DNA from 4 places in the Paenibacillus sp. 8b26 genome. Region 1 is predicted to be linked to each of the others. Evidence: riboswitches for the same ligand, from Rfam matches in the RefSeq annotation. Region 1 holds a riboswitch; each other region holds the start of a gene.
The links. Region 1 has a riboswitch for thiamine pyrophosphate ahead of ACQ4MX_RS27620 (thiamine phosphate synthase). Riboswitches for the same ligand answer to the same signal wherever they lie in the genome.
Positions count from the first base shown of each region.

Region 1 (7,305 bases):
AAAATTACGATTCGAGAGGCTTTCGACGATTTAGATTCCCATATGTCCTATTATTTTGAACAAAGAAAACAGGAGTATGAAAAAATTATAGATAGCAAGGCCATTTGGGGAAGGTTGATCGGTTTTGCTCCGATGTACGGTCTTATCTTTTTATATTTGGTCATTCCTTTGATCGGTATGAGCTTTGTCCAAATGGATAGCTATTACGAGCAAATACAAAAGATTCAATAGCAGTTCTAATACGAATATTACGATATTACAAGCTAAGGAGAGAAAAATAATGAATAACGCATCAACAGCCTTAAAAGTAGCTGCTGGCATATTTTTGACCATTGCACTGATCACAATTGTAGTTATTTTGTTTATTTCAGCACAGGAGGCAACCAAAACGGCGCAAAACAATTTTGCCGATATCCAGACCGAGTTGTCTCAAGCCTCTTTTACGGTGTATGACGGTACAACGATCAGCGGGTCCCAGGTGACCAATGCACTGCGGAAATTTCAGGGCAAGGACCAATTCGGGATTCAGATTAAAACTGGAAAAAACATGGCAGGTCAGTGGTATGGAAATGCGCTGAACATTAGCCCTGACAATGAACAGTATGGAGCGGTGAACGGTGGAAGTGATAAGACCGGAAAAATAACGAATACGCTGAATGAGAAAGAAAACGAATACGTAAATCCAAGTGGTAAATTCAAGGCTGAAATCGTCAAAGATAAATCGAATGTTGTACGCGGGCTATTGTTCACTCAATCCTAAGCACCACAGTAAGGATATCAATTGTAAGGGAGATGGGTAGCATGTCTGATCACGCTTCAAGTATGCTGCGGCTTGGTGTGTCAGTTACGCTGTTTATAACCGCATGTGCAGCGGCAGCAGAATTGTCCAGTCAGGTGAGCACTACACTGGAATTAAGATCGCAGCAGGAGGAGCATTCCGAGGGGCGTATCAATCGTACTTTAGAGGTGAGTATGCCAGAACGGGTCAAAGGAACTCAAGTTATGCAGGCAATCCGTATGAACTTGCAGGAAGGCATTCCTGTTCAAGTCGATGGTACAGTGTACGATATGTATTCTGAACCGTTCGAGCCCGATGTATCAGCCCTTGATGCTTCCTCTTTATATTCCATGCATCCACAGCGTGATCAGTATGGAGATATACAATCCATACGTTTTGAGAAATTGGGGGAGGACTGAAGTGGTTCAATCTATATCCAAGCTGTTGGGGGCACTGCTTGCTGTCCTGCTCTTGTACATAGTGCCCGCAGCTCAAGCCGCTGAACGACAGGACGATATATCCGGGTTAAATACGTATCATTCAACTGTACGTTTTGTTGATATGGTGAGAACCAAGGGATATATTACACCGACGATGTATAACGATTTTATGCGTGAGCTAGAGCTGACGGGAAATACGTATGAGGTTGAATTGGAGCATATGCACAAAAAATATGTACCGGACTATGCAGATGCGGCGAGGCCGGATAGCTTTCTCGGCTACTATTCCTCCGTATATGACGGTTACTATAACCCACAAATCTTGCCTGTACTGTTTCCTGACAATCAGCAGCCAAAGTCAGATCAATCACGTCAGTATACCATGATGTCAGGAGATTATTTTACAGTGCGGGTGCACAATACGAATCGCACTCCTGCAGACTTGTACAAATCATGGCTTCTTGGTGGGGCAGATAGCGGCAAACCGGCGGTTACAGCTTCTTACGGGGGCATGGTTCTGAATGAAGATTACTGATTTTGCAGTTATATTTATCCTGCTGTTTTTGCCCTTTGGCGTAGTTAGTGACCTGCGGGTGCAGAATCAGCGCGAAGTACAACAACTCGAAATGAAATATACCTCGGCCCTCCGTACCGCAGTTCAGGATGCTGGTGTCGTGCTTTCACAGAATGAACGTCAGGAACGAGAGGCTGGGTATGGCTCGGACAAGTTTTTTCGTGTAGATAAAGAAGAAGCGCTGCACACCTTTCTGCATAGCCTTTTTCTTAACATGGGAATTGATGGGGATACAGTGGCACAACGTGCACTATTGGATTATATGCCTGCTCTTATGGTTCTGGATTATGACGGCTATTATGCGTTTGCTTCCGTATCTTACACAGATGAGCATGGACAAGCTGTCCAAGGACCCAAATGGAGTGAAAAAAAACCTTATGCCTACGTTGATTCAGCAGGTAACAGTGTTGGATTTACTTTGGACAATTATGTACATGCCTATGATGCTCGGAATCACAGGTGGGTAGAGGGCTTTCAGAAGGAACTTCAGGGACAGACAACGATCTCGTTGCTTAATGACCCGGAAGCTTTTGAGCAAGTACGACGTTCCACCATTGTCCACAGCATTCAGGAGGATCTGGGCCGACTTATTAATCTCCATAACGAAAAGGCAGCACATAATGGTGTATCCTATACTTTCACGCTACCGCTCATCTCACAAGAGGAATGGTATAACACGGTAGATGATGTGGGGCTAATGGCGTTTATCCAGGGAATCCCGGTTGGAGACAGGTACTATAATAACTATGGGTTTGGTGGCGGAAGAGTCGTGAGGAAGCAAGCCATTATCGGCGGCGTAGAGCCGGATACCGGAATGAAATATTTTTACAGAGATTCTTGTCCAGCTCCATTTAAAGCGACAGAGCGTTTTACGGATGAAAAATCTGCGGCGGCCGCAGGGTATTTTGAATATAAATGTTATAATGAATATAAATAAATCTTTAAACAATCTTTAAATAAATCACTCCTACGAGTGGTTTTTCTTTTTTTATAAGCAGACAATATCAAAATCCTTCAAATTCACCCATTTTCAATATTCCGATAAGGCTACTGGATGTGCTACAATAAGGCTTTGAAAGAAATGCATATGAAATAAGAACAGTCGGCATCGCCGATGACAATAAGGAGCCAAAAACAGCTTATGAGTTTATTGACTGTAGAAAATGTATCCCATAACTTTGGGGACCGCGCATTGTTTAAAAATGTATCCTTCCGATTGCTCGGAGGGGAACGTGTAGGTTTGGTGGGAGCCAATGGTGTTGGTAAATCGACACTGATGAACATTCTGACCGGAAAATTGCTTAAGGATGAAGGCAAAGTGGAATGGACTCCACGTGTACGTTATGGATATCTGGATCAGCACACCAAGCTGACACCTGGCAAAACAGTGCGGGATGTACTGAAGGATGCCTTTCTCCCGTTGTTGGAATTGGAAAAGGAAATGATGCAGATCACTGACAAGATGGGTGAAGCTTCTCCCGAAGAACTGGAAGTGCTGCTGGAAGAGATGGGTGAAATTCAGGAACAACTGGATATGGGGGATTTTTACCTCATCGATGTGAAAGTTGAAGAAATGGCGAATGGATTAGGCCTTTCCGCGATAGGACTGGATCGGGATGTATCCGCACTTAGCGGTGGACAACGGACCAAGGTGCTCCTTGCCAAGCTGCTGCTGGAAAAGCCGAATGTGCTGCTGCTGGATGAGCCTACCAACTATTTGGATGTAGAGCATATTGAATGGCTTACACGTTATCTGAAGGATTATCCATATGCATTTATTCTTATTTCTCATGATACTGAGTTTATGAATCAGGTCGTTAATGTCATCTATCATCTTGAATTTGCCAAAATGACCCGTTATTCAGCCAACTATGAAAAGTTTCTTGAAATGGCGGACCTGAACAAAAGCCAGCATATTGAAGCTTATGAGAAGCAGCAGGATTTTATTAAGAAACAGGAAGATTTCATTCAACGCAATAAGGCTCGCGCCTCTACGTCGGGTCGGGCGAAGAGTCGTGAGAAGCAGCTTGATCGAATCGAGCGCATCGATAAACCGGAAGAAGCGGCTAAGCCAACATTCCAATTTAAGGAAGCACGTGCGAGCGGGAAAACGGTATTTGAGGGTATTGATTTTGAAATTGGCTACACCCATGCCCTGTTGCCTAAAATGTCCATGACGATTGAACGTGGCGATAAAATTGCGATTGTGGGCTACAATGGTGTCGGTAAATCGACATTGCTCAAAACTATTCTGGGAAAAATTCCGCCGATCAGCGGCAAGACCTATCAAGGGGATTTCTTGCAGTCAGCTTATTTTGAGCAAGAAGTACGCGCAGAGAAAGTTACACCGATTGAGGATGTGTGGAATGAATTCCCGCACTTGAACCAGCATGAGGTACGGGCGCATTTGGCGCGTTGCGGTTTGAAAAATGAGCATATCACCCGTCCGCTATCCGCGCTCAGTGGTGGTGAGCAGGCCAAAGTCCGCCTATGCAAACTGCTAATGCGGGAAAGCAACTGGGTGCTTTTCGATGAGCCTACTAATCACTTGGACATCAAAGCGAAGGATGAGCTGAAACGTGCCTTGAAGGAATACAAAGGAACGGTATTGCTCGTATCTCACGAACCGGACTTTTACGAGGATTGGGTAACCAAAACGTGGAATGTGGAAGAATGGTCAAGTAAAGTCAACTAAATATCGAGTTCTGTACCAAGCTTCACAAGAAGCGGGGTTTGCAGGATTAGGAAAATATGCTAAGCTATCTTTAGCTGATACAATAAAATAGTTACACTAGGGGAGCCGCCCATGCGGCTGAGACGGAATAAACGGATTTCGGACCCTTTGCACCTGATCTGGGTTATGCCAGCGTAGGGAAGTGAGCGCCGTACAAACGAGGTAACGAAAATCATTACTTTGTTTGTTCGTGGGACGATATACGTATACGGATATGATGGTCCGTTCGGTTATTGGACGTACGTTAAACCACTTCCTTTGGGAAGTGGTTTTTTTGCGTTTTCGTTCGTGTTCATATGTTCGTATTCATATATCGTACCCCTTCATTTTTTTGCTGGTAAACGTGGCTAGTCCATACCGTATAGCACGATATGAGACTGTAAAGATACAGGGTCAGCTTACAACCATTTAGTCTATTGTGAGGTGAGAATGAGATCGAATTGCACGTAATTACGATGGAAGGCGATTCCGATGCACATGCACATACTGCCCAAGTGGCTGCTGCTATTCATCCGTATGTTCATTATGTACACGTGCGGTTGAAGCAGAAGGGCGCATCTGAACTCCTTGCATTGACCCGCAGTATGGCAAATCTGGGAGTTCCTTTACAGCAAATTGCAGTAAATGACCGAGTGGATGTTGCCTTGCTTACCTCCGTTGGAGCTATCCAGCTACCAGCTAACGGATTACCTGTTGGGGATGTCAAAAGTATACTTCCAGAGGGCACGCGCTACGGGGTGTCGGTGCATTCTTTGGAAGAGGCACAGGCTGCCGAACGGGCAGGAGCGGATTATGTACTCTATGGTCATGTGTATGAGACTCACTGCAAGCCGGGGGTCACTCCGCGAGGTATAGTACAGATTGAGCGCATATGCAGGCTGCTGAGCATCCCTGTAATTGCTCTAGGCGGCATACAACCACGCCATATTCACGAGCTGTATACTGCGGGTGCAAGCGGAATTGCGGTGATGTCCGGCATCTGGGAGGCTGAGTCCCCCGTTGCGGCTGCGATGGCGTACAAGCGAATGGCGGATCGGGTAGTGCACAGCCTGTAGTGGCGAAACGAAAGTAGGAGATCGCTGCAAGCAGAATCGATAGTGGAGAGGAGAGATGGAACATATGCCAGAGATAAAAACAGAGGCACAAGCTATTGGACACGCTGAATGCTTGGTGATTGGTGGAGGTGTCATCGGTAGCTCCATTGCTTATCATATGGCCAAGGAGGGTCGCAGTACGATATTGGTGGAACGATTCATTCCGGGCGAGGGAGCCTCAGGGGCTGCGGTCGGGATGCTGGCAGCAGAGAGTGAAGAATTCACCGACCCGGAGTTGGCACAGTTCGCTCGCACAAGCCGGGATGCATTTCCCGAGCTGGTTCATGACCTGGAGCGTTTGTCCGGTGTTGCGGTGGAATTCCGGACAGAAGGATTTGTGACTCCCTTCCGTTCGGAAGCAGAGGGGCAAAAACGCTGGAATGCGGCTATTGCGCAAGAGATTGATCATCCTGTGTGGTGGGATTCCAGAGAATTGGCCCGCCGAATTCCAGGTTTGGATGGTCAAGTGATCGGAGCTATATACCGATCAAAGGAGACGCAAATTTCTCCTGCCCAGCTTTGTCGTGCTTATACGGGGGCAGCTGTCGTACTGGGAGCAACAATATGCTCTGGTACACAGGCGGAGCAACTCGTAGTACAGAATGGGCGAGTTTGTGGCGTACAAACAGACAGTGGTTTTTTTTCCTGCGAACAGGTCATTATTGCTGGAGGCTTGGATAGTATGAGACTGCTGGAGCAGGTTGGTTTTGAATATCCGCTTAATCCGGTCAAGGGTGAGGCTGTTGCAGTCTCCTTGAAGGATCATCCATTGGAATATACCATTTACGCCGATGATATTTACCTGGTGCCCAAGCGGAATAACGAGCTTTGGATTGGGGCGACGAGTCTGCCACATCTGTATGACAAAGAAGTCACCATTGGAAGCCTGGAGGGGCTGCTGGCCCGTGCTTCTGCCTGGCTGCCTCGCGTCCGTGAAGCTTCTTTTATACGCACTTGGGCGGGCTTGCGTCCGCAGGCAGCGGCGGGGCGTCCTTGTATTGGATCTGTTCCCGGCGTGGACGGAGTATATACTGCGGTCGGACACTACCGGAATGGTGTGCTGCTGAGCGAAGCTACCGGGCGTGCGATTGCAGCGCTGTTAAAAGGGGCTGGTGTGGCTGAGCTTGGAATAAGCAGCTTTTCTCCTGAACGTATAAAGGAGGCGAGCAAATGAAGCTGACGATTAACGGTCAGAACATGACCTTTTCTAATCGGATCATTCATGTGGATCAACTGCTGAAAGAGCTGGATTTGAAAGTAAAAACTGTAGTGGTGGAGCTGAATCGTCACATATTGACTCGTGAAGATCATGATGAAGCGGTACTGAAGGATGGAGATAGCTTGGAAATTGTACATTTTGTGGGAGGCGGTTAATCATGTTAACGATTGGCAAAGCATCTTTTACGTCAAGGCTGCTATTGGGTACAGGAAAATTTCCCGATCTGGATATTCAATCCAAAGCTGTGGAAGCTGCGGAGACCGAAATATTGACGTTTGCCGTGCGGAGATTAAATTTGGAGGAACGGGATAAGCAACATTTTCTGGATACGCTGGATTTGAGTTGTTATACGTTGCTGCCTAATACGGCAGGAGCGACGACAGCGGATGAGGCAGTGCGTATCGCTCAGCTGGCGAGAGCCTCAGGTCTGTGCGATATGATTAAGGTGGAGGTCATTGGGGATAGC
Region 1 is NZ_CP192445.1:5,946,519-5,953,823, forward strand. It holds gene ACQ4MX_RS27590 (hypothetical protein) at 1-231, shown strand, start outside; gene ACQ4MX_RS27595 (ABC transporter permease) at 281-760, shown strand; gene ACQ4MX_RS27600 (hypothetical protein) at 802-1,197, shown strand; gene ACQ4MX_RS27605 (hypothetical protein) at 1,199-1,753, shown strand; gene ACQ4MX_RS27610 (hypothetical protein) at 1,740-2,729, shown strand; gene abc-f (ribosomal protection-like ABC-F family protein) at 2,934-4,487, shown strand; TPP riboswitch at 4,576-4,684, shown strand; gene ACQ4MX_RS27620 (thiamine phosphate synthase) at 4,967-5,581, shown strand; gene thiO (glycine oxidase ThiO) at 5,646-6,794, shown strand; gene thiS (sulfur carrier protein ThiS) at 6,791-6,994, shown strand; gene ACQ4MX_RS27635 (thiazole synthase) at 6,997-7,305, shown strand, end outside.

Region 2 (7,305 bases), 290 kb from region 1:
AGACAAGTTCATCTTTGTTGTATCTGCCGGAACCGCTGTCAAATGGCTTACTTCTCCAGATGTAATACTCAACGCAGCTGTTTGGTTCGCCAACGTTTTTATAATTCTGTTAATATAGGTTCTTTGACCATCTACTTCTGTAAGCGTAGTCACGCCTGTACCCGAACCAACCTTCGCATAGCGCCCTTGACCTGCTAATACGTTTGCATGTGACTGCTCTATACCCGGATTTTTCAAATTCCAGCTATGCTCTTTGGCAGGCAACGCACTCGCCGCTACATCCGTTCCCCCCAAGATGCCATATCCCGTATTCAAAATCAGAGTAACCGTTGCGAACGGAGCCATCCATTGGCGCAATCCCTTCTTTTTCATGATCTGTGCACTCCTTGATAACAATATGTATTTGTCAAACCAGTTGGTAAGATTACAAAATCCTCCTATTGTAATCCAGCCTTGTCAGTCTAGCATAAGCAATAGACGTTCATTTAAATGTTATCGGAATATTTAAAGGAAATGTTTAGGCTAATAGTATAAGCTCTTGCCCCAAGCCAAGAACTGGACTTGTATACATAAAAAAAGCCGCGCTGAGCGCGGATACTAAAAGATAATTTATGCCTGGTCCAACCTGGTCTAATTAGGTTTTCTCTCCCATCGGAACAATGTACAGTGTTCCATCCTCGCTATACTCCGCATAGGCGATCTCGTCGATATCACCATATCCTTGCTCCCGGACCTTTGCTTTAATCTGCTCCATATCGATTTTCTTGCCCCTCATGGATTCGTTCAGCAGCTTTCCTTTATCGATGACCGTAACGGAAAAGAAGTCAGGCTGCACACCTATCCCCATATCCTGAGCGGTTGGCGGCTCGTATTCGGGTTTGCGCATGACTGATAGTGAGCCGTTCGTTTCCAACGTGGCGTACCTGACCTCACGAAGAGAAAAAATATTTTGCTGCCGAAGCATGGAAAGTAACTGTGTATACTCAATATCGTATTTTTCTAGCATTTCTTGATTAACCTTGCCTTTATCGATGAGCAGCACAGTCCGGCCCTCCGCCATATATCCAAATCTTACAAAATGGGTCGTTGCCTTCTCAAAAAAATAGGACAGCGCGCACCACAGTGCCAAAGCAAACAAAAGCTGCCCAATGCTCACCTTATCGTCGTATAGTGTATTCCCCACAATTTCGCTTAAAACCAATGACGTTAAAAAATCGAGCGGTGTTAACTGACTGAGGGTTTTCCGCCCTGTAATAAAAGCAATTATCCACAAACCAAAAAAGCTGATGATCAATTTGACACCAATCGTGACGAATACCTCCATACATACACCTCCCGGCAAGAAGTTATTTTCTCCTTACGGGTTATTACACCTGTCCATTTCTATATAAACAGTGGTTCATTTCACCTTCTATACTCTTGTGTTCAGAATATCCGCTCTAATGCGCGCACCCTACCGTACTGGCGCACATCTTCCGGCGTTACCGCGAACAGCATATTAAGTAGCTCGATCTGAAAGCTTCCTGGTCCTTCCCCACCTTTTCGTTCTGCTGCCATTTCAGCAGCAACGCCATATACGACAAGTGCTGCCATGCCAGCAGTAAGTCTGTCGTTTTCGACAGCAGCGAAAGCGCCCAGCACCGAAGTTAATAGGCAACCAGCTCCCGTAACTTTGGTAAGCATGCTATGGCCGTTCTCAATGATCCACCCTATACGGCCGTCGGTAATGACGTCTTCTTTGCGGTGATTGCAACAATCGTATTCAGTTGATGGGCTGCTTTGACTGCAAGTTGTGAAATATTCAAATTGCCTGTTTCTCCAGCATCGACACCTTTAATTTGTATGTCTTCGCCAATGATTTGTGCAATTTCAGCAGCGTTACCGCGAACAATATCCACCTTGACCCGATCCAGAATCCGGAGAGCAGAGGCTGTGCGGAATGGGGTCGCTCCCGCGCCCACGGGATCTAACAGCACAGGTACCCCATGTTCATTAGCCGATAAACCAGCCATAATCATGGACTCTACAAGTTCTTCATTTAACGTACCAATGTTAAGTACAAGCGCCCCCCGCAATTCGGGCCATATCTGCGACTTCCTCTTTGGCGTATGCCATAACTGGTGAAGCGCCGAGCGCGAGCAGTCCGTTTGCCGTAAAATTGGTGACGACCACATTGGTTATATTGTGAACGAGCGGATTCGTATCCCGCATATTTTGTAGCAACAAAGCCATTTGATCTAACATAAAAAAACCAACCCTCTTTCTTCAGGAACCTGTGAAAGACTGTTGGCCTATACATATGTATACACTTATATCCCTACGCTGGCATTATCCAACAGGTTCACACGGTCTACGACGGCTTAGTCGTACTCTCAGCTTGCTTCCACAGGCTCCCGTTATATTTTTTTCTAATGTTACGGGTTCGTCATACAAAAATCAACAGATATTTTGATCATGTAAAAAACGTTTGGAGGTTTGCTTTTGGACCCATCTATTGCTTCTTCCCCGTCTGCTGTTGTAGCCGCTGATGGCTCGGGTGACTATCTTTCTCTAATTGAAGCTTTAGCATCCCTTATGGATTGAGGGCAATAATTTCGGGAAATAATATTGCCCTACCCATTCTGAGGTTCAAGTCGGACTACAGCTCCTTAACGACTTTTTACGAGAAGCTGGATCGCTTCCTTAACAAGTTTATCTGTATCTCCACCAGCCTCTTGTTCTTCCAATATACAACGTTGCAGATTCTCTGCAACGATCTGGGCAATCGCTTTATCGGATGCGTTGCGTACGGCGGATAACTGGCTTACTACGTCCTTACAGGATTGTCCTTCATCCATTAAACGAAGCACCCCACGCACCTGACCCTCAATTCTTCTCAGGCGTGTTTTCAGTTCATCACTATAATTGTAATCCATCAGGTATACACTCCTTTTTGATTTAATCTTATACATGTATAGGTATATTATAAACCAAAAAAATAATAAGGACATCCTAAATGAATAGATTTACCTTACCCTGCGAAGCATCCCCCAGGTAGGCAGCTACTCCGGCATATTCCAAACCGTCCATCAGCTCTTCCTGTTGTAGTCCTAGCAGATCCATGGTCATGGTGCAGGCCACCAGCTTGATCCCCTGCTCTTGCGCCAGCTCGATTAGCTGCGGAAGGGAAAGCGCATTATGCTTTTTCATGACATGCTTGATCATCTGTGGGCCGAGTCCTGCAAAATTCATTTTGGACAATGCAAGCTTTTGGGGTCCACGCGGCATCATCCAGCCAAAGGCTTTTTCGAGCAGCCCTTTATTCGTGCGTACGAGTTCCTCCTTACGGAGCGTATTAAGCCCCCAAAACGTAAAGAAGATGGTCACTTCATGGTCGTAAGCTGCCGCACCATTCGCGATAATAAATGCGGCGATAGCCTTATCCAGCTCCCCGCTAAATAAAACGATAGTTGTTTTTTGCTGAGTCTGTTCCAGATTCATCCTGTAATCTCCTTTTTCACTGCAACTTTGTTATTTAAAATCCTAATATGGAACTCCAAATTTTAATGGCAGTAAGAAGGATCAACACCACTAAACTGTATCGCAAAATAACCGGGTTCATTTTCGAGCTCCATTTGGAGCCTAGAGGTGCGCCGATCAAACTTCCCAATACCGTAAAAACAGTTACGATAACCGGAATATGACCCGTTGATATTTTGCCAATGACACCGCCAATGGCGGAAATGAACACAATAGCGAGTGAGGATGCGATGGTCGTTCGGGTAGGAATCTTGAGCACGGTTAACATAAATACTCCCGCTAATGAAGCAAAGAAGACCTGAAACATGCTAATCGTGGACACTTCTTGTGCTGAAAAATGTGCTATGCCCAAGCCAGCCGGGACAAAAAGTAATAACGGATAATTGATAATGGCTCCGCCGATACCCAGCAAACCGGAAAAGAATGATCCGATCAGACCCAGAAGCACCATGACTCCATACAGGAGAGTATCCATCATGCCCCCACTTTAGTTGTCATGTACGGCACAGCGGTTAGGTCCCATTTCCATGTCTCGCTGTTCTTCTTCCGTAGGTGTTATTTTTCCCATGTTGGTCTGCCGAATTTCTTGATAGGCGTTAGGGTGTTCTGGTAAGTTAGCAGTTACTCTATTTCTGAATTCAGTCTCACTTTGCAGGTTTAAACCCGGATTCGTCTGGTAAAGCTCTGCTAATCGTGCGTGAACTTTACCGCCTTCACCCAGCTCCGTGATGCTGCCAAAATGCGCAGGAAGTACGATCAAATCATCAGGCAAATTCTTGTAACGGGTATATAGTGTAGTGTGCAAGTCACCAACCCAATCCCATGACCGTCTTCCAGCTTGGCATAATCAAAGGTCAGCTCTTCAGCATCTTTGGAAGGCAGCCAATATGTCGCCCCTATGCTCTCCGCAAGTTTTTTGCCTCCCGAAATATGATCTGCATGCAGATGCGTGTCTATCGTATGTGTGATTCGGGCTCTTTTTTCCAGGGCGAATTGTTCGTAAATATCCGTCATCCGCAGTGTATCCACCACAGCCGCTTCTCCTTCAGAAATGATCATATAGGAAAGACAGCCTTTGCCGATTCGAACGAATTGATACAGTTCACCGCCATTCTGTAGTTCAGCGACTTTGATGGGCTCCAGATATTCACTCCAGCTTTTCATTCCTCCTTGAAGGTAAAATAGTTGGCTCCGCCCGGCTTCAACCAGTTGTTCCGCGACAAATATAGAAGACCCTTCCTTGGAGCAGATGACTAGCACTGGTTCATTCTCCGGAATTTGCTCCAGTACATGGTCAACGCCATCCAGCAAATCGAAATACGGAAGGTTGATAATCTCAATCTGTTCGCCTTCCACCTTCCAATTGTTAAAATCACTCTCGTTGCGGACATCTACAATAAAGAGACGTTCTTGATTCAAAATGATTTTGGTCAATTCCTGCGCTGTCATGGCGTTGATTTCTGTTGTGGTATTCATAAGGATTCGCTCCCTTCAGTCGCACCTGTCCAGGCGGATATGCCTAAAAGCACATTTTTGACGTTTTGGGCGCCTTTGGCTGCTAATTGCTGGCAGGCCAGGTCACTACGGACTCCGGTGCGGCAAATCACTACGATTTCTTCATCTAAATTTAGCTCACCGAGTCTGCTTTCCAGCTCACCGAGAGGAATGGATTTTGAGCCGGGGATACGTTTGAAGGCAAATTCTGCGGGCTCACGGACATCGAGCAACATTATTTTCTCGTTTGCGGACAGTTTCGTCTGTAATTCTTCATGGCTTATCGGCCATGGAAAGCTTTGTTCTTCCTTCACTTCATCGGGATTAGATTTACGTAAATAATGCTGCATCACATCTCCCGATTGAAGAGTACCTAAATATTGATGTCCGGTATTTTGGGCCCAGCTCTGTAAATCGGCTAGTGAACCTTTGTCCGTGGCTTGAATTTCAATAACCTGCCCGGCATTGAGTTCATTCATGGCTTTTTTCGTTTTGACAATGGGCATGGGACAAGCAAGTCCTTTGCAATCCAGAATTTGATCTGCTTGGATGTTAGTTGATGACATTGTACATACCTCCGCTTATTTTTTTGAGGGGAATTCAATCTGAATTTCCATTATACATATACCCCTATGGGTATTAGAATAACGAAGCATACTCTCCTTGTCAACCTATTTGGTTGTTTGTGTTCACAGGCGCACGAACGAGAGTATACCTGATATAGCCTCATCATAGATATTATTGACGTTTTTTCAATGCGAGTATTGTATCTGTTATGCCTTTTTCAAAAGGGGTCTTGGGTATAGGGCCTACAACACGCTCGTATTTGCTACCATCCAGCACAACAGGTGTTTGGGTCAGATATAGCATCTCTACGATTTCACGAATCACGGGATCAAATAATCCGATCAGACGAAGTGCGGTTTTTCGCAGTGGAAAGACGGGTTTAGTTTTACCACTTGCTTTTTGTGCAATATGCACAAGCTTTTTACCGGAAATCACACCCGCCCCCGGTATGTTCCAATTTTGACCATAAGCTTCTTCCCGGCTAGCTAATTCCACGATCATCACTGCCACATCGGGTAGATACACATATTCGCGGGGGACATTCAAACCTCCTATGAAAATAGCCAGTTTTCCAGCGGCCACAGCCTCCATTGTTAAACCTAAATAAGAGGATTTGTTGGCTGTAGGTCCGTAATAATCAGGCAATCTTGCAATCATAGGCTGTGCATGATCCCAGTGGGAACTGAATATAAGCTTTTCAAATTCCAGCTTGACTTTTCCCTTACGGGTATGAGGGTTTTTGGGATGTTCCTCATTCACCAATGGAGTCAATGCCTTTCCGTACGGATAAATTCCGTCTATGATGACTATTTTCTTACCTAAACGGTTGGCTGCCTTCATGACAGATTCCCCCAAAGGAAGCTGGCGTGTCTCCATTTCGTGGTATGGAACAGCCGCACATTGGAAAATGACATCTGCATCCTTAACCGCTTCACTAACCTGATTCGCATCGAATACATCTCCTTTATAAACAGACAGATGCTTTGGCTGACCCAATGACGCTTGTAATTGCTGGAGCTTATCGGAAGAACGGCCGAAGGCGATGGTTTCAATGCCTCTGTTGAGAAGTTCATGTAGAATTGCCGACCCAGTTCCTCCGGTTGCACCTAATACGATTGCTTTTTTCATTGTGAACACTCCTTAAATAGAATAATTATTTAGTGACTAATCAATAACATAGTGCGATGAAATAACAGTTAGTGATTGATCAATTACAAAATATGAAAATAAACGAGGTTAATCGTTTATTTTCATCAGCTCCGGCAGATCCAGCGACATTGAGATATTACAAAGCATGCCTCTGGCCAGAAAAAGCATCGTTCTTTCCAATGCCTGATCAATCCCTGCCTGGCGAAAAGCATCATATACCGTCGCATGAATTTCACGTAATCCCTGCTGCATCACGTTCACAACCACGTCCTCGTGAATCGTCTGCGCCTGCATTTGCAAAAGGATCTCATTGCGGTATTCCATCATAATTTGCGAATATGCTGCAATAAGCTCCTGCTCTAGCCGTTCAGACGAAACCGAATGAATAACTCGGTGAAAAGAGTCTATGATGCGTGCAAATGAAACCTTCAGCGCTTCAATCAGCAAGGCTTCCTTGGTAGAAAAAAAACGGAAAACATATGGCTGAGAAATGTTGGCCCGTTCAGCCACTTTGGCTGTGGTCGCACGATAGTAGCCCATCTCCGCAAACACTTCAATGGCGGCGGATATGATTTC
Region 2 is NZ_CP192445.1:102,014-109,318, reverse strand. It holds gene ACQ4MX_RS00425 (stalk domain-containing protein) at 1-372, opposite strand, end outside; gene ACQ4MX_RS00420 (YetF domain-containing protein) at 635-1,324, opposite strand; partial or broken gene thiM (hydroxyethylthiazole kinase) at 1,426-2,244, opposite strand; TPP riboswitch at 2,298-2,407, opposite strand; gene ACQ4MX_RS00410 (metal-sensitive transcriptional regulator) at 2,649-2,915, opposite strand; gene ACQ4MX_RS00405 (DsrE/DsrF/DrsH-like family protein) at 2,992-3,480, opposite strand; gene ACQ4MX_RS00400 (TSUP family transporter) at 3,515-3,994, opposite strand; partial or broken gene ACQ4MX_RS00395 (MBL fold metallo-hydrolase) at 4,007-4,995, opposite strand; gene ACQ4MX_RS00390 (sulfurtransferase TusA family protein) at 4,992-5,579, opposite strand; gene ACQ4MX_RS00385 (SDR family NAD(P)-dependent oxidoreductase) at 5,752-6,708, opposite strand; gene ACQ4MX_RS00380 (TetR/AcrR family transcriptional regulator) at 6,817-7,305, opposite strand, start outside.
Region 2: linked by a shared signal. The riboswitch ahead of thiM (hydroxyethylthiazole kinase) and the one ahead of ACQ4MX_RS27620 (thiamine phosphate synthase) in region 1 are both predicted to bind thiamine pyrophosphate.

Region 3 (7,305 bases), 2.5 Mb from region 1:
GGGCCTCTGGCCCTTGTTTTGGACCTAGGCACATTTTCCCTCAAAATGACCATCCGCCTAATCCAAATTTTGGACACGCATGACCATTTTCCTGTTTTATGTCAAAAAAGTTTTAATTTGAAAAAATGCGTTTATAATGATTGAAACATTACCAAGCAGTCTACCCGGTATTACGACATCAAGTACATACGAATAGTCCTATACAGACGTCCTAAGCAACTCAATCTGAATTTGATAAAATGGAATTGGAGGAACAACCCACATGAATACAATGAATTTAACTGTACACACCTTGATGCCTTTCCATCACCAATACCAACGTGCCAACGCGGTGAGTATGCAGAAGAAAGAAGACAGCTCGGAGAAGAAGCTCAGCTTTCAGGACATTTTGAATGAGAAAATGGGTAAAAAATAAAGCCGCCGTTTATCCGGCTGCATGATCTCGCTTTACATAAGCTAAAAAGCCGTGGCTTCCTACATCATCTGTAGAGAACCACGGCTTTTGTTATTCATACGTTCATAAGTTTAAGGATTTACTGCCCGGCATCCCGATACTGCTCTGCCTTCTCACGCATCCCGGCGGCTACCGCTTCTTCGGTATTCAGCCCCTTATCCGCCGCATAGGCGCGTATGTCCTGCGTGATACGCATACTGCAAAACTTGGGACCGCACATCGAGCAAAAGTGTGCTTCCTTGGCTCCCTCTGCTGGCAGCGTCTCATCATGGTAGGACAAGGCCCGCTCAGGGTCGAGCGAAAGATTGAACTGGTCACGCCAGCGGAATTCAAAGCGTGCCTTGGACAAAGCATCGTCCCGCTGCTGCGCCCGTGGATGGCCTTTCGCCAGATCGGCAGCATGTGCCGCAATTTTGTACGTAATAACACCTTCACGAACGTCATCCTTGTTTGGCAGACCCAAATGCTCCTTCGGCGTAACATAGCACAGCATGGACGTCCCGAACCAACCAATCATCGCTGCCCCGATCGCCGAGGTAATATGATCATAGCCAGGTGCAATATCCGTCGTGAGCGGTCCCAGTGTATAAAAGGGAGCTTCCTTGCAAATCTCCATTTGTAGGTCCACATTCTCCTTAATTTTGTGCATCGGGACATGTCCCGGCCCTTCAATCATAACCTGAACATCATGCTTCCAGGCAATTTGCGTTAACTCGCCCAACGTATCCAGCTCAGCAAACTGTGCTTCATCATTCGCATCATAGATACTGCCTGGACGCAGACCGTCTCCGAGGGAAAAGGCCACATCGTAGGCTTTCATAATTTCGCATATTTCTTCAAAATGCGTGTACAAAAAGTTCTCCCGATGGTGCGCAAGACACCAAGCCGCCATGATCGACCCTCCACGGGACACAATTCCCGTCATTCTGCTTGCCGTCATCGGAATATACCGCAGCAGCACGCCCGCATGAATGGTGAAATAGTCCACGCCCTGCTCCGCCTGCTCAATCAGCGTATCACGATACATCTCCCATGTTAGCGCCTCTGCTTCGCCGTTCACCTTTTCAAGCGCCTGATACAGCGGTACAGTCCCAATCGGCACAGGGGAGTTACGGATGATCCATTCACGCGTCGTATGGATGTTACGGCCTGTGGACAGGTCCATGACCGTATCCGAGCCCCAGCGTACAGCCCAGGTCATTTTCTCCACTTCCTCCTCGATGGAGGACGTAACCGCAGAATTACCAATGTTCGCATTAATCTTCACGTGAAAATGACGACCAATCACCATCGGCTCACTTTCCGGGTGATTGATATTTGAAGGCAAAATAGCTCGTCCTGCCGCCAACTCCTGCCGCACAAACTCAGGCTCCACCCCTTCGCGGATGGCCGCAAATTCCATTTCGGGCGTAATGATCCCTTGCCGCGCATAATGCATTTGCGTTACACTACGCCCTTGCCGCGCACGGAGCGGAAGGCTGGTGACGCCGGGAAATTCAGCCGTCTCCCGTTTGGAGCCGGGCTTCAACCCGTTATCCTCCGGCTTGACGGCGCGCCCCTCGTAAACCTCCACATCACCCCGTTCCAGTGCCCAGGCTCGCCGTAATGGAGGCAAGCCCTTACGGATATCAACCTGATAGGCTTCATCGGTCATGGGACCGCTCGTATCATACACACGCAACGGCTCATGATGCTCCGTGCCCTGCGGCGTATGTGTGGGATGCAGGGCGATTTCACGCTCTGGTACGGCAATGTCCGGCCGCGAGCCTTGAATATATACCTTGCGGCTCCCCGGAAAGGGCTTCACTCCTCCTGTCTGTTCATCCACTGCGTTCCCTGCTGTTCCTTCTGTTTCTGTCGGTTTCATTGTCCATTCCTCCCGTTTCGATGAAATGACACACCGATCCGGAACCATCCCCAGGCTGGCTATCTATGCAAAAAAGCCGGTTCCCCAGGGAACCGGCTAATCTAACGAAACAGCTATGCAGACGGCTACGCACGCGGAATCATACTCCGATGCATTGCCATAGACAGCGGCTACGTATACATTTCAATGGCCGATTACTTCCCTACGCTGGTATGATCCAGATCAGGTGCAAAGGGTCCGGAATCTAATGCAATTCCATCTCAGCCCGGTATTACAGGCTCCCCCAGTAACTGTGATAATTCTATTCGCATGAGGCGGCTATAATTGACAACCGCCATCCCCATCAGATTACTTCAAATTTACGGCTTTGGCAACCCTTCTCTGGTCCCTTTTCCCAAGATCTCCTGCATCATTCACTTAGATTGCCCCGTTCCTCTCAATCCTTGCTACGGAAGCATAAGCCCCATTTCCTTTGCCGCCTCGATCAAAATCGGTGCAAAATCATGCAGCGTCTCGGGCGCTAATCGGCTGACCGGGCCGGATACAGACAAGGCCGCAGCGACCTGTCCCTTCCGATTCACGATAGGCGTAGCCACAGCAGCAGCACCCGGCTCCCGCTCCTCATAGCTGGTCGCGTAGCCCTTCTCACGAATATCCTGCAATTGAGCCTTATAGACCTCCGGGTCTACCGAGGGCGGCCATTCATCCCCGGTTAGAAGTGCTTCCAGCTCCTGCGGCGGCATAAAGGCCGCCAATACCTTGCTGGAGGCTCCTACAGCCAGCGGCATGCGCGCACCCACTGGCGCAACGCGACGGATCGCCTGATTGCTCTGCACGGCCTGAATGCGGATACGCATGCCACCATCGCGCAGGTATAAGCTGACCGTTTCGCCCAGACGGTCACGCAATCCTTCCATCGCTGGCTGTAACAGTATCGCCGGCTCGTCGCTTTGCGACAGATGGGTGGACAGCTCCCATATCCGGATGCCGAGCCGATATTTTTCCGTTGCCGCATTCCGAACGACAAAACCCCGATCCTCCAACGTGGTCAGCAGGCGATGGACGGTACTTTTATGTAAACCAATTTTGGAAGCAATCTCTGTCAGGCCCAGATCGGAATCTCCGGTAAAACACATCAATATATCAAGCGCACGCTCCACGGCGCGAACGGTTAATTTACGGTCTTCCATTGTGAACCGCTCCTCTTTGCTCCATATTCGTTTCACACCATGAAACATGGTTACATAAATTATATAGAATAGTCGCGGCTACTGTAAACCAATGTTTTTGTGACAGCCATATTACAGAACGAGAACAAACATCGACAATTCTTTGCATCATTTTTACTTTTCCGGTTCAGACGTTGACTTTGGATAATACGCATCATACGATAATAGGTATCCATACGGACATAAACTATCATTTTCAAGTGGAATTGTACCTAGAATTCTATGAAACGAAGTTCATTTTTATATAAAGGAGGCTCTTACATGATTTCGACATCCCAGCGCAGCTCTCAGCTACAGCATGCTGTCCAGGAGCCGTCCACCCCACTGATCAATCCCCGGCTGCTGCGGTTCAAGCATGTTGTCATTGCCTTGCTGCTGTCGGTCGTATTTTTTCTGTTGTTTTGCTTTATTGCCCTGCACGCCTATATCGCATGGGTACTGACGAATCCAACCGTCGCGCCACTATACTCGAACCCGATGCAGGCCAAAGGCATGCCCTACGAGGAAGTCAGCTTCCCCGCCAAGGACGGTAGCCGGATGGTGCAGGGCTGGTATATCCCGGCAGATCAATCGAAGAAAACGATTATTTTCAGCCACGGTTATGGGGCCAACCGCGAAGAAAGCTGGATTCCGATGTATGATCTGGCGCATTATGCCCACCGTTTGAATTTTAACGTTGTCATGTTCGATTACGGATTCGCATCACAAAATAGCAAAGCCGTCGCAACCGGAGGCAAAGCGGAATCCCAGCAACTTCTCGGGGCCATCCAGCTTGCAAAGCAACGCGGCTCCTCGGAGATTATCGTATGGGGCTTCTCGATGGGGGCAGGAACCGCTCTTCAGGCGGGCTTGCAAACCAAGGATGTGGACGCCATGATTTTGGACAGCACCTTCCTGCTGGAGCCGGATACGCTGTACCATAACATTCATAATCAAATTGATTTGCCGCGCCATCCGTCTCTGGAAATTCTGGAGCTGCTGTTTCCAGTCTTGAACGGAACCAGCTTGCATCAGATTCCATATCAGGAGGTCAAAGCGGAAAACTATCCGTTCCCGATCATGTTCGTACATGGGACGCAGGATGAAAAGGCTCCTTACCCGATTGCGGAAAAGCTCGCTGCCAATCAAACCAACCCGCTTTCCAGTGTGTGGATTGTCAAAAACGGTCTGCATGAGCTTATTTTCAGAGAGCATCCACGTGAGTATTTGCGGCGGGTATCGACGTTTTTAAGCGGTGTACAAGAGTTGGAGGACAAGAAAACGATCGCTAATGCCAGTAAACAAACGACTACGCAGTAATGGTTCTATTTTAGTAGCCATATTCCTTTCAACCTGGAGAAGCCCGTCTGTGGACACTTAACCCGTGCCGCAGCGTGGCTTCTTTTTTGCATCCAACTATGTATCCATTGCCCCACATTACATATCGCGCCGGAGCCGGGGAGTTTGTAGACATATTCCCGATGACACGGCGAATATACTGGGTACGTATGCATCCGGGTCGGATTTCTGGACCAGCCCGGATAGCCATAGCGGGTTACGGGAGGTAAAAACGATGCTGAGTACTTACGGGTCTTTCCTGCCCTTACGTGTGCTGGAGGAAATCCGGCATTGGAAGCAGCAGGAAAGCTGGCATGTGGAAGTGATTAAGTCCGCTACAGAGGGTCTGGAGCCTGCTTACGTGCGGCTGCTGGATGACTGGAGGACGGTATTCGAACAGACGGAACGCACCGCTGTAGAGCTGCTTGAAGAGCAGCGCAGTGCCCTCGATCCGGCAGATCAGGCGTGGTATCGTCAATGGGAGCGGACGTCGGCTGCTGCACAAGCACAAGCAGGGCAATCGGGGCAGTCTAGGGAATTGGGGTCAGGATCGGCACCAGAAGAGCTACAATCGACTGAGGCAACGGCAGGAGTGACATCAGATTCACAGCCTGTCTCACAAGAGCTGAATCGTCGTCTGGACGAATTGCTGCAAACCGCAAACCGCCAGTCACAGGAGTATGTACGGCAGCTCAGTCTGCTGACCGAGCACAGCCATGCGTTACGACAGCAGCCTAAATCCACCGGAATTGTGCTGCATGCGGCACATGAGAGCCAGTATTTCCTAATCTCGACCACCCCCTTTCAGGAGCCTGGCTCCATTGCACGGGCCACTGCGTTGTATCATATGGCGGCAGAGGGTGAGGATTACCCCGAGGATGCGCTGCGAGAGCGGCAGACAGGGCAGACAGGCGGCACGAGGTGGGAAGGACCATGGGCGAACAAAGCCAAAGGCGTCCAGTCAAGCCAGACAGAGCCTTCGGCTATGGAAAAAAACTCACCCGGCCAACCTGTTCCCATAGGGGGACATCGTTTGCCACCGCTCCCATATCCCTATAATGCGCTTGAACCGTACATTGATGAGAAAACGATGCGTATCCACCATGACAAGCATCATCTAAGCTATGTGAATGATCTAAACAAAGCGGAGAAAAAGCTGGAAGAGGCCCGGAAAACGGGTGATTTTGACCTTGTGAAGCATTGGGAACGCGAGCTGGCGTTTAACGGTGCAGGCCATTATCTGCACACTCTTTTTTGGACGATTATGAGTCCGCAAGGCGGTGGAACACCAAGCGGGCCGCTGGCGGAGCAGATCAAAAAAGACTTTGGCAGCTATGAGGCATTCAAGAAGCAATTCAGCTCAGCAGCCGAGAAGGTCGAGGGCGGCGGCTGGGCTATCCTGACGTGGAGTCCACGTGCAGGACGACTTGAAATTTTGCAGGCCGAAAAGCACCAGAACCTGACTCAATGGGAGTCCATTCCGCTACTGGCGATTGATGTGTGGGAGCATGCCTATTACTTAAAGCATCAGAACGAGCGCAACAAATACATTGAGGACTGGTGGCATGTCGTCAACTGGCCTGAGGTCGAAAAACGCTACACCCAAGCCTCGAAGCTGAGATGGCAGCCGTTCTAAACCAAGACTCATCTGTACCAAGAATATGCTTTCCACTACACCTGTGAATCGTATCGCTCTCTGAGCGATGCCATTTGCTCCGTCAGTCCTTGCGGCTGTATCAGTGAGCCATCGGCAGGCAAAATCGCCGCCCGACTTTCGACTACACGGCGCAGCGATGCCGTATACGCCTCAACAGACGGTACCCCGGCCAGCTCCCTCAGGCTGCCCATCGTTCCCGGATTCACCTGCGGATAATCCGGCTTCGGCACGCCCGTCGGCGCAGCTCCGGCTGCCTCCGCATAGAACCGCTGCACCGCCTGTGCGCGCTCCGCGCCACTGCCCTCAATCATCACAAAAGCCGTGATGATATAGGCCTTGGCCTGCCGCCGCTGCGCAATGCCGCAAAACTTGCGGCCTCGGACGCTGACATCGTAATCGCCGGGACAGAAGGACCCGGCGATTTCCCCGGTCTGCGCCTCGGCGGACCACGGGGCCAGCGCATCGGCAATCAGCCCCGCCATAAGCCGAAAATCTTCATGCAGGCTGATTGCCCGCTGCGGATTCGGCAGGATCAGGGACAGGTTCAATACCCCCCTGTCCAGCATGACGGCCGCTCCGCCCGAGGGACGCACGCATACCGAGGTTCCCGCATTCCGCACACGCTCCATCGCCTGCGGCGCGTACGGAAGCCTGCGGTCCCGGTGGCCGATCACCAGCGCAGCCGGGTGCCGCCATAGATGCAAAACAGGCGCAGCTCCTTGCCCTACTTGCCGACAGGCCAGTTCCTCCCACGCCAGTGGAGACAAAACATTCGTCTGTG
Region 3 is NZ_CP192445.1:2,322,497-2,329,801, forward strand. It holds gene ACQ4MX_RS10490 (hypothetical protein) at 263-415, shown strand; gene thiC (phosphomethylpyrimidine synthase ThiC) at 534-2,321, opposite strand; TPP riboswitch at 2,504-2,616, opposite strand; gene ACQ4MX_RS10500 (IclR family transcriptional regulator) at 2,768-3,511, opposite strand; gene ACQ4MX_RS10505 (alpha/beta hydrolase) at 3,812-4,849, shown strand; gene ACQ4MX_RS10510 (Fe-Mn family superoxide dismutase) at 5,103-6,503, shown strand; gene ACQ4MX_RS10515 (lipoate--protein ligase family protein) at 6,539-7,305, opposite strand, start outside.
Region 3: linked by a shared signal. The riboswitch ahead of thiC (phosphomethylpyrimidine synthase ThiC) and the one ahead of ACQ4MX_RS27620 (thiamine phosphate synthase) in region 1 are both predicted to bind thiamine pyrophosphate.

Region 4 (7,305 bases), 2.9 Mb from region 1:
CAATCACGCCTACTTTGATTGAATGAACTTCACCCTTTTCATCCGTTACTTCTTTATCCAGAATGCGATAAGGGGTAAAATAATTTTTAGTGCCTTGGCCCCCATCATCGTAATACACATTCGCATTTACGTAAGGGAAATCAGCTCCCTTGAGCGATCTTTCCAAAAAGTCGAGACCATAGTTAAATTCGTGGTTCCCCACCGTAGCCGCATCATAGTCCATCAAGTTCATCATCTTGTAGACCGGATGGACACCGCCTTCTTTCTCGAAGGTTTTGCTTCTGGCCATATAATCACCCAGTGGATTGCCCTGCAATAAGTCGCCGTTATCGAACAACAGGCTGTTTCTCGTTTCACTGCGCGCCTGCTGGATCAGTCCGGCTGTGCTAATCAAGCCATATTCGTTCGTTTCCTTGTCCGCATAGTAATCGTAGTTCATCAAGGCCGCATGAATATCCGTTGTTTCCATGATCCGCAAATTCACTGTAGCGCTATCCTTGGATTCGCTGGCAGCCCAAGACGGAGCGGCTGAAAGCACCAGCATACTACAGGCTACGACGGCTGCTGTAAACCCTTTAAACCATTTTTTATGAAATAACAAAATATATCCCTCCTCATTAAGGTGTAGGCCTCATACACATACTTTTGCACATATATGTAAGTTTAGAACCCACCATTCCTATTTTAATCCAACGCGGGACAAAAGAGTAGTCATTTACCCTATTTATTTATGAAAAAATAATTAATTTTCCGAGAACTTAAAAACCAGCAAACCTCCCAAAAAACTCGGAGAATTGCTGGTTTTCTCATACTCTATCCGTTTCTATTTTTCCCACACCTGACGTCCGGTTTGCTTGCCCACATACTCAATTCGAGTAGGATTTACATCCAGAATGACATAATCAGGGTCATCCGGGCCGGAAAACCATTCCTTCAACGAATCATTCCACACTTGTTTGCGCAGTCCCTCGTCAGCCGTTACACGGACAGTCGCCTCAACCTCTACGACTTCCTTTGTACCGCCAACCTCATAGCCCAGCAGCAGATAAGCGTTTGGGTTGTCCTTGAGCTCCTCCACCTTATGTGTTTTGCGATCTGTCGCCAGATGGATGTTAAACCCTTCGTTAAAAAGAGCCATATAGCGTACCTTCGGCTTGCCGCCTTCTACTGTACCCAACGAGCAAAATTTGTTGTTATCCAAAGCCTTTACAATGGCTTGTTCCAGTTGGCTGCGATCCAATGTTTCCGTTTTACCCACGGTACAACAACTCCTTTTCGCAAATTAGAATTCCTGTGAATTGGTTTCCGACAAGATCATGGTCATTTTCAGAACAAAGCTCACAGTAAAAGTGTACCCTGTCGTTTGGCAAATGAACCGCCACTTCTTCCTATATGCTGGACAGACCCGCCTTCTAGGCATATAATCGTCGTAGTAAACCCGAATGAATAACCCATTCGACTATACAATGCCAGGGGTGCTGGAATCGGCCGGCTGAGAGTGTGTCCCAAGACACTGACCCTTACAACCTGATCTGGGTAATGCCAGCGTAGGAATGCTTAAGCAAGATGCGCCTTTTCTTTGACCAGGCCCATCCCTTACTTTGGTATATACATGCGCAAGCGTCCCGGAACATCGGGGCGCTTTTTTTGTTGAAGATGATGTTGTTGGAACAGATAGCGTCCGGCAGAAGTTATTTTTGTGAAATGGGAAACATAAGCTGTCTGATCCGACGGATTACGGGTAATAAAGGAGAGAACACAACGATGAAGCGCATGAAAATGTTAAGCCTTGGGCTGATCAGCCTGTGGTTAATGGCCCTGACCCTGACCGCCTGCGGCGGAAGCTCCCTCTCTGCCCCACAAGGCGAGACTCCTGCCGCCAACACCCAAACATCCTCCCCGACAAAGGGACTCAAGGACGTTAAAGTCGTGCTCGACTGGACGCCAAATACGAATCATACGGGCCTCTATGTCGCCAAGGACAAAGGATTTTACGAAAAAGCAGGCTTGAATGTCCAAATCGTTCAACCCGGCTCAGGCGGAGCCGATCAAATGGTTGCTTCCAATGCTGTACCTTTTGGTATCAGCTATCAGGAGGGCGTCACACAAGCTCGTACGCAAGGGGTACCGCTCGTATCCATCGCTGCGGTCATTCAGCATAATACATCAGGCTTCGCAGCCCCGGTTGACCGCGGGATTAAGAGTCCTAAGGATTTTGAAGGTAAAACCTACGGCGGCTGGGGTTCGCCCGTAGAAGAAGCGGTCATGAAATCCATTATGGATGCAGACAAAGGCGACGTAAGCAAGGTGAAGATCATCAACATGGGCAATGCCGATTATTTTACAGCCGTGAAGCGGGATATCGACTTTGCCTGGATTTTCTACGCATGGACCGGGATTGAAGCCCAACTACGGGGTGAGCCACTGGATATGCTGTATGTAAAAGATTATTCCAAAAGTCTGGATTACTATACACCTGTCATCGTGAGCAACGAACAGACGATTAAAAATGATCCTGAGCTGGTCAAGTCCTTCATGGACGCAACCGCTCAAGGCTATGAATATACCATCGCTCACCCGGAAGAAGCCGCAGATATCTTGATTAAAGCGGTTCCGGAGCTGGATAAAAAGCTGGTGCTCGCCAGCCAAAAATGGCTAAGCCCACGTTATCAGGACGATGCCACCCAATGGGGCGTACAAAAAGCGGAGATATGGAAAAACTACTCCGACTGGATGTACGAGCGCAAGCTGCTCAGCAAACCCTTGGAAGTCGATAAAGCCTTCACCAACGACTTCCTGCCCAAGCGTTAATCATTTTGTCAAAACGCTAAATTACCAAATAAATAAAGTCGAACTAGGGACGTGCACCAAGCGCCACTACGCGGACGGATGGTGCTTCCCATCGTTGTTGTACCCAGACTTCTTTTATAAATATCCAGAGGTGAAATCCGGGCAAGGTGATGCTTCCGAAGCGAGCTTTCCTATGGAAAGCTTTTAAAGCGAACGCTAACGCTTCTACAGCACCATTCCGCCCACTTCGTTCTCGTTCCACTTGGTTTGTTTTTTAGTTTCGTCTTATTCTAAGCGCTAAGTAGGTGCGCTTGTGTGTAAAAAATGCCACACAAACCACTTTAAAAATAAGGTGCTTTTAAGGCGGTTGCAGCGTAGCGTTACATTTGAATCTGAAGAAGCGAAGCGCTCGCCTTTGCCGTGGGATTCTTACCTTTTAAATTATTCAAAGAATCCCACGGCAACAGCGATCGTAAGATCAAATGAAACGCGGAGCGGTCTCACCCGCCTTAAACCAATTTATTTTCCTAAAACTTAAACAATAAAGGACAGGTGAATTCACATGGCTAACACACTGCTCAGTATTCAAGTGATTCCTAAAACCCCCAATAACGAGGACTCTTATGCATATGTAGATAAAGCGATTGAAGTTATTCAGCGCTCCGGTGTCAAACATCAGGTGAACCCATTGGACACGACCATGGAAGGTGAGCTGGATGAGCTGCTGAAAGTGGTTAAGGACATGCACGAGGCACTGACAGAAGCGGGCAGTCCAAGTGTCATTTCACAGATCAAAATCGCACATAACCCGCAGGGTATCAGCATGGATAAGCTGACCGAGAAATATCGCCCATGAACCCGAAAGGCAAAAACGCATCCTGGTGGAAAAGCGTATGGCCGCCCCTTGTGGCGGTCCTCTTCTTTTTAGCGGCCTGGCAGGGAGCGGTTTCCTATTGGCATGTGGAATCATGGATACTGCCTGCTCCGTCCCTGATCGTGCAGGAAGGAATGGCCCAATCGGTGCTGATTAGCGCACATACCTGGGCTACCGTTCGCTTAACGCTGGCGGGATTTGCTATCGGCACAGCAACTGGACTATTGATCGCCATTGTTCTTCATACCATCCCTTTTCTCAAATCGGCTCTGTACCCGCTGCTCATTCTTAGTCAAAACATTCCGACCATCGCTCTCGGTCCATTGCTGATGGTGTGGTTTGGTTTTGGCGTGTTGCCCAAGCTGATGGTGATTACACTGGTCTGCTTTTTCCCCGTGGCTGTAGCGGCCATGGACGGGCTGACACGGACGGACCGCACGATGATGAGCTATATGCGCATGTCGGGCGCAGGCCGCATGGCTATTTTCATGAAGCTGGAATTACCACATTCCCTGCCGCAAGTATTTTCGGGCATCAAAATTGCCGCCACCTACAGCGTGATGGGCGCAATCATTGCCGAATGGATCGGAGCCAGCGAAGGAATTGGATATTATATGAACCTGCAAAAATCAGCCTACCGTACGGATCTGATTTTTGCCGCCATTGGCATCATTGTTACACTCAGTTTGCTAATGTTCGTAGCTATTCTACTGCTGGAAAAATGGCTAGTACGCTGGAAACCCGATCAGGAATAGCTTCCAAATGGTATGACCAGAATACGCTGGAAACCCATGATACCAAAGAAAGGACGTGGTGCGTATGAGTCTGCATCCGACTGACTTATCACCGCAAAATATGGCTGATGAACAACAAGTCCAAGGGATCGGGGAGCCGCAGGAGCGTTCCTCCACTCCTCCAGCTCTGGAACTGGACGGCATCAGCCTGGCCTTCCGTGAAAAGCGAAGCTTGCTGCCTGTATTGCAGGATGTATCTCTGACCGTCAAACCCGGGGAATTCGTCTCCCTGATCGGTCCGTCCGGCAGCGGCAAAAGTACGTTGTTTCACATCATCGGCGGGCTGCTCAAGCCCCAGCAAGGACACATCCGTATGCACGGACAGGACGTGACCGGGGAACGCGGACATATCAGCTATATGCCGCAACAGCCCGCGCTTTTCCCGTGGCGTACCACGCTGGACAATGTACTGCTTGGGCAGGAAAATGCGCCGCGTAAAGATACAGCAGCGCAGCCCTGGCACACCAGCGAACGCGAACGCCGCAAGGAAGCCCTGCAATGGCTGGAGCAGGTCGGGCTTGGCCCCTTCGCCAAGGCGTATCCGCATACGCTCTCTGGCGGCATGCAGCAGCGGGCGGCTTTCCTGCGGGCGCTGCTCAGTCCGCAAGAGCTGATGCTGCTGGATGAGCCGTTCAGCGCACTGGATGCGCTGACGCGCGGAGACATGCAACAATGGCTCCTGCGGATGTGGGAGAAGAACCGCCGCTCCGTGCTGTTTATTACCCACAGCATTGAGGAAGCGTTGTTGCTCTCCGATCGTATCTATGTACTGTCGGCACGACCTGCTTCGGTGATACATGTCGTAGACGTTCCCTTCCCCCGCCCTCGCAGGGAAGAAATCACCCTCGACCCGCGCTTTATCGAATGGAAGCGGAAAATGACAGGCTGGATGCGCGAGGAAAAGCACAGACTGGAAGGCGACACGGGCAACACGGGAAGCGTCCGTGAGGATGCTTCAGATGACGAGGTAAAGCCGCTATGAATGACTCAAAGAACATGAAAGCGGACACGACAGCGCCAAAGTTAGCACCCGCGCCGCTAATCGATGCGCACATTCATGTGGATAGCTATCCGTCTGATCAGCAAGAGCTATTGCTCGCTTCGCTTGCTGCTAGCAGCGTCGAAGCCGTCATAGCCGTGTCCATGCATCTCGCCTCCAGCCGGGCCAATTTGTGCTTGTCTGAGCGTTATCCCGGGCTGGTACGACCCGCCTTTGGCTTTCATCCCGAACAGCCTCTTCCACCGCAAGCTGAGCTTGATCTGTTGTTCGACTGGATGGACAAGCATGCAGAGCATATGGTCGCCGTAGGTGAGGTCGGCTTGCCCTACTATAATCGGCTGGAAACCTTACGAAGCGGCGTTCCCTTTGACCTCGCTCCTTACATAGAATTACTGGAGCGTTTTGTCCGGTTTGCGCGGAAGCATAACAAACCGATTGTGCTGCATGCCGTCTATGAGGACGCGGACATTGCCTGCGATTTACTGGAACGCCACGGCGTCACACAGGCGCATTTCCATTGGTTTAAAGGCTCTGCCGCCACGACCGAACGCATGGCCCGTAACGGCTATTATGTCTCCTTTACACCGGATCTCTTGTATGAGGACGAAATCCGAAGTTTGGCAACACAGTATCCACTCGGTCAGGTGATGGCGGAAACGGACGGCCCTTGGCCCTTTGAGGGGCCTTTTGCCGAACAACAGACCCATCCACGCATGACCGCCGAAGTTATTCGGGCGTGTAGCAAGCTGACAGGTCAAGATGAAATTGCCGTTCGGCAATTATTTTATGACAATACGAGACGCTTTTACGCACTATCTAATTTATAAAGTCGTTACAGCATAAGCAAAGAACCTCCGAGTACGCATCCTATTGCCAGCGTAACCGGAGGTTCTTTGTATTTTTAAGCCTATGCATGGCTCTATAAGCTGTGAATAGGTCCCTGCTTTATTTTTATGGCTGCTCTGCTTTTATTGCTTCAAAAATCCCTTTTGCTCCAAAAAAGACTTCATCTGCAAACGTGCAGGCTCGGTCAGCCTTGCTGCCATCTGCTCTGACCATGGGGTAGACCGCTGACCACCTGTGCGTTCCTTCAAATATTCAGCCGATGTGTGATCATACAGATCCACAGCTTTCATCGTCTGATTTTTGTCGTAGCCGTTCATATGCAAAACACCGGACAGCGGAAGACGTGGACGTAAGCTCCCTTCCTGATCCGGTACACCAATACACATGCCGAACACCGGATATACCAGCTCAGGCAATCCCAACAGCTCGGATACCTCGGCTATTTTCGTACGGATGCCCCCGATGTAAACGATGCCCAAGCCAAGTGATTCGGCGGCTACCGCTGCATTCTGTGCAGCTAACGCGGCATCAATGGTCGCAACCGTATAATTTTCGACGGAACCTTCATAGGAAGGCTGACCCGGCTGATGGTGAACTGTGACCTGCTTCAAACGATACAAATCTGCACACCATACCAGAAATACCGGGCATTGCTCAACATAAGCCTGACCCCCCGCCAACTCAGCCAGCTTTGTTTTCAAAGAAGGCTCTGTAACGGCAATGACGGTATAAGCCTGTACATTGCTGGACGAGGAAGCCATTTGGCCTGCTGCCATAATAGCTGCGAGCTGCTCGTCGGTAACGGCGTCTGACTTGAATTTTCGTACAGACCGATGATTCATCAACAAGGAAATCGTATCATTCATGACTGCTTCACTCCTAATCCATAATATAAGCTTTTTATCTGTGTCAAACTGTGCGTATACGAAGAGGTTTCTGCATGTTTGCATGGCACTACTACAAGTATTATGAAACTTTCGGGAATGATAAGCAACCCGAAA
Region 4 is NZ_CP192445.1:2,732,268-2,739,572, forward strand. It holds gene ACQ4MX_RS12550 (bifunctional 2',3'-cyclic-nucleotide 2'-phosphodiesterase/3'-nucleotidase) at 1-601, opposite strand, end outside; gene ACQ4MX_RS12555 (pyridoxamine 5'-phosphate oxidase family protein) at 824-1,258, opposite strand; TPP riboswitch at 1,462-1,571, shown strand; gene ACQ4MX_RS12560 (ABC transporter substrate-binding protein) at 1,765-2,811, shown strand; gene ACQ4MX_RS12565 (MTH1187 family thiamine-binding protein) at 3,353-3,646, shown strand; gene ACQ4MX_RS12570 (ABC transporter permease) at 3,643-4,419, shown strand; gene ACQ4MX_RS12575 (ABC transporter ATP-binding protein) at 4,484-5,440, shown strand; gene ACQ4MX_RS12580 (TatD family hydrolase) at 5,437-6,285, shown strand; gene nfsA (oxygen-insensitive NADPH nitroreductase) at 6,427-7,170, opposite strand.
Region 4: linked by a shared signal. The riboswitch ahead of ACQ4MX_RS12560 (ABC transporter substrate-binding protein) and the one ahead of ACQ4MX_RS27620 (thiamine phosphate synthase) in region 1 are both predicted to bind thiamine pyrophosphate.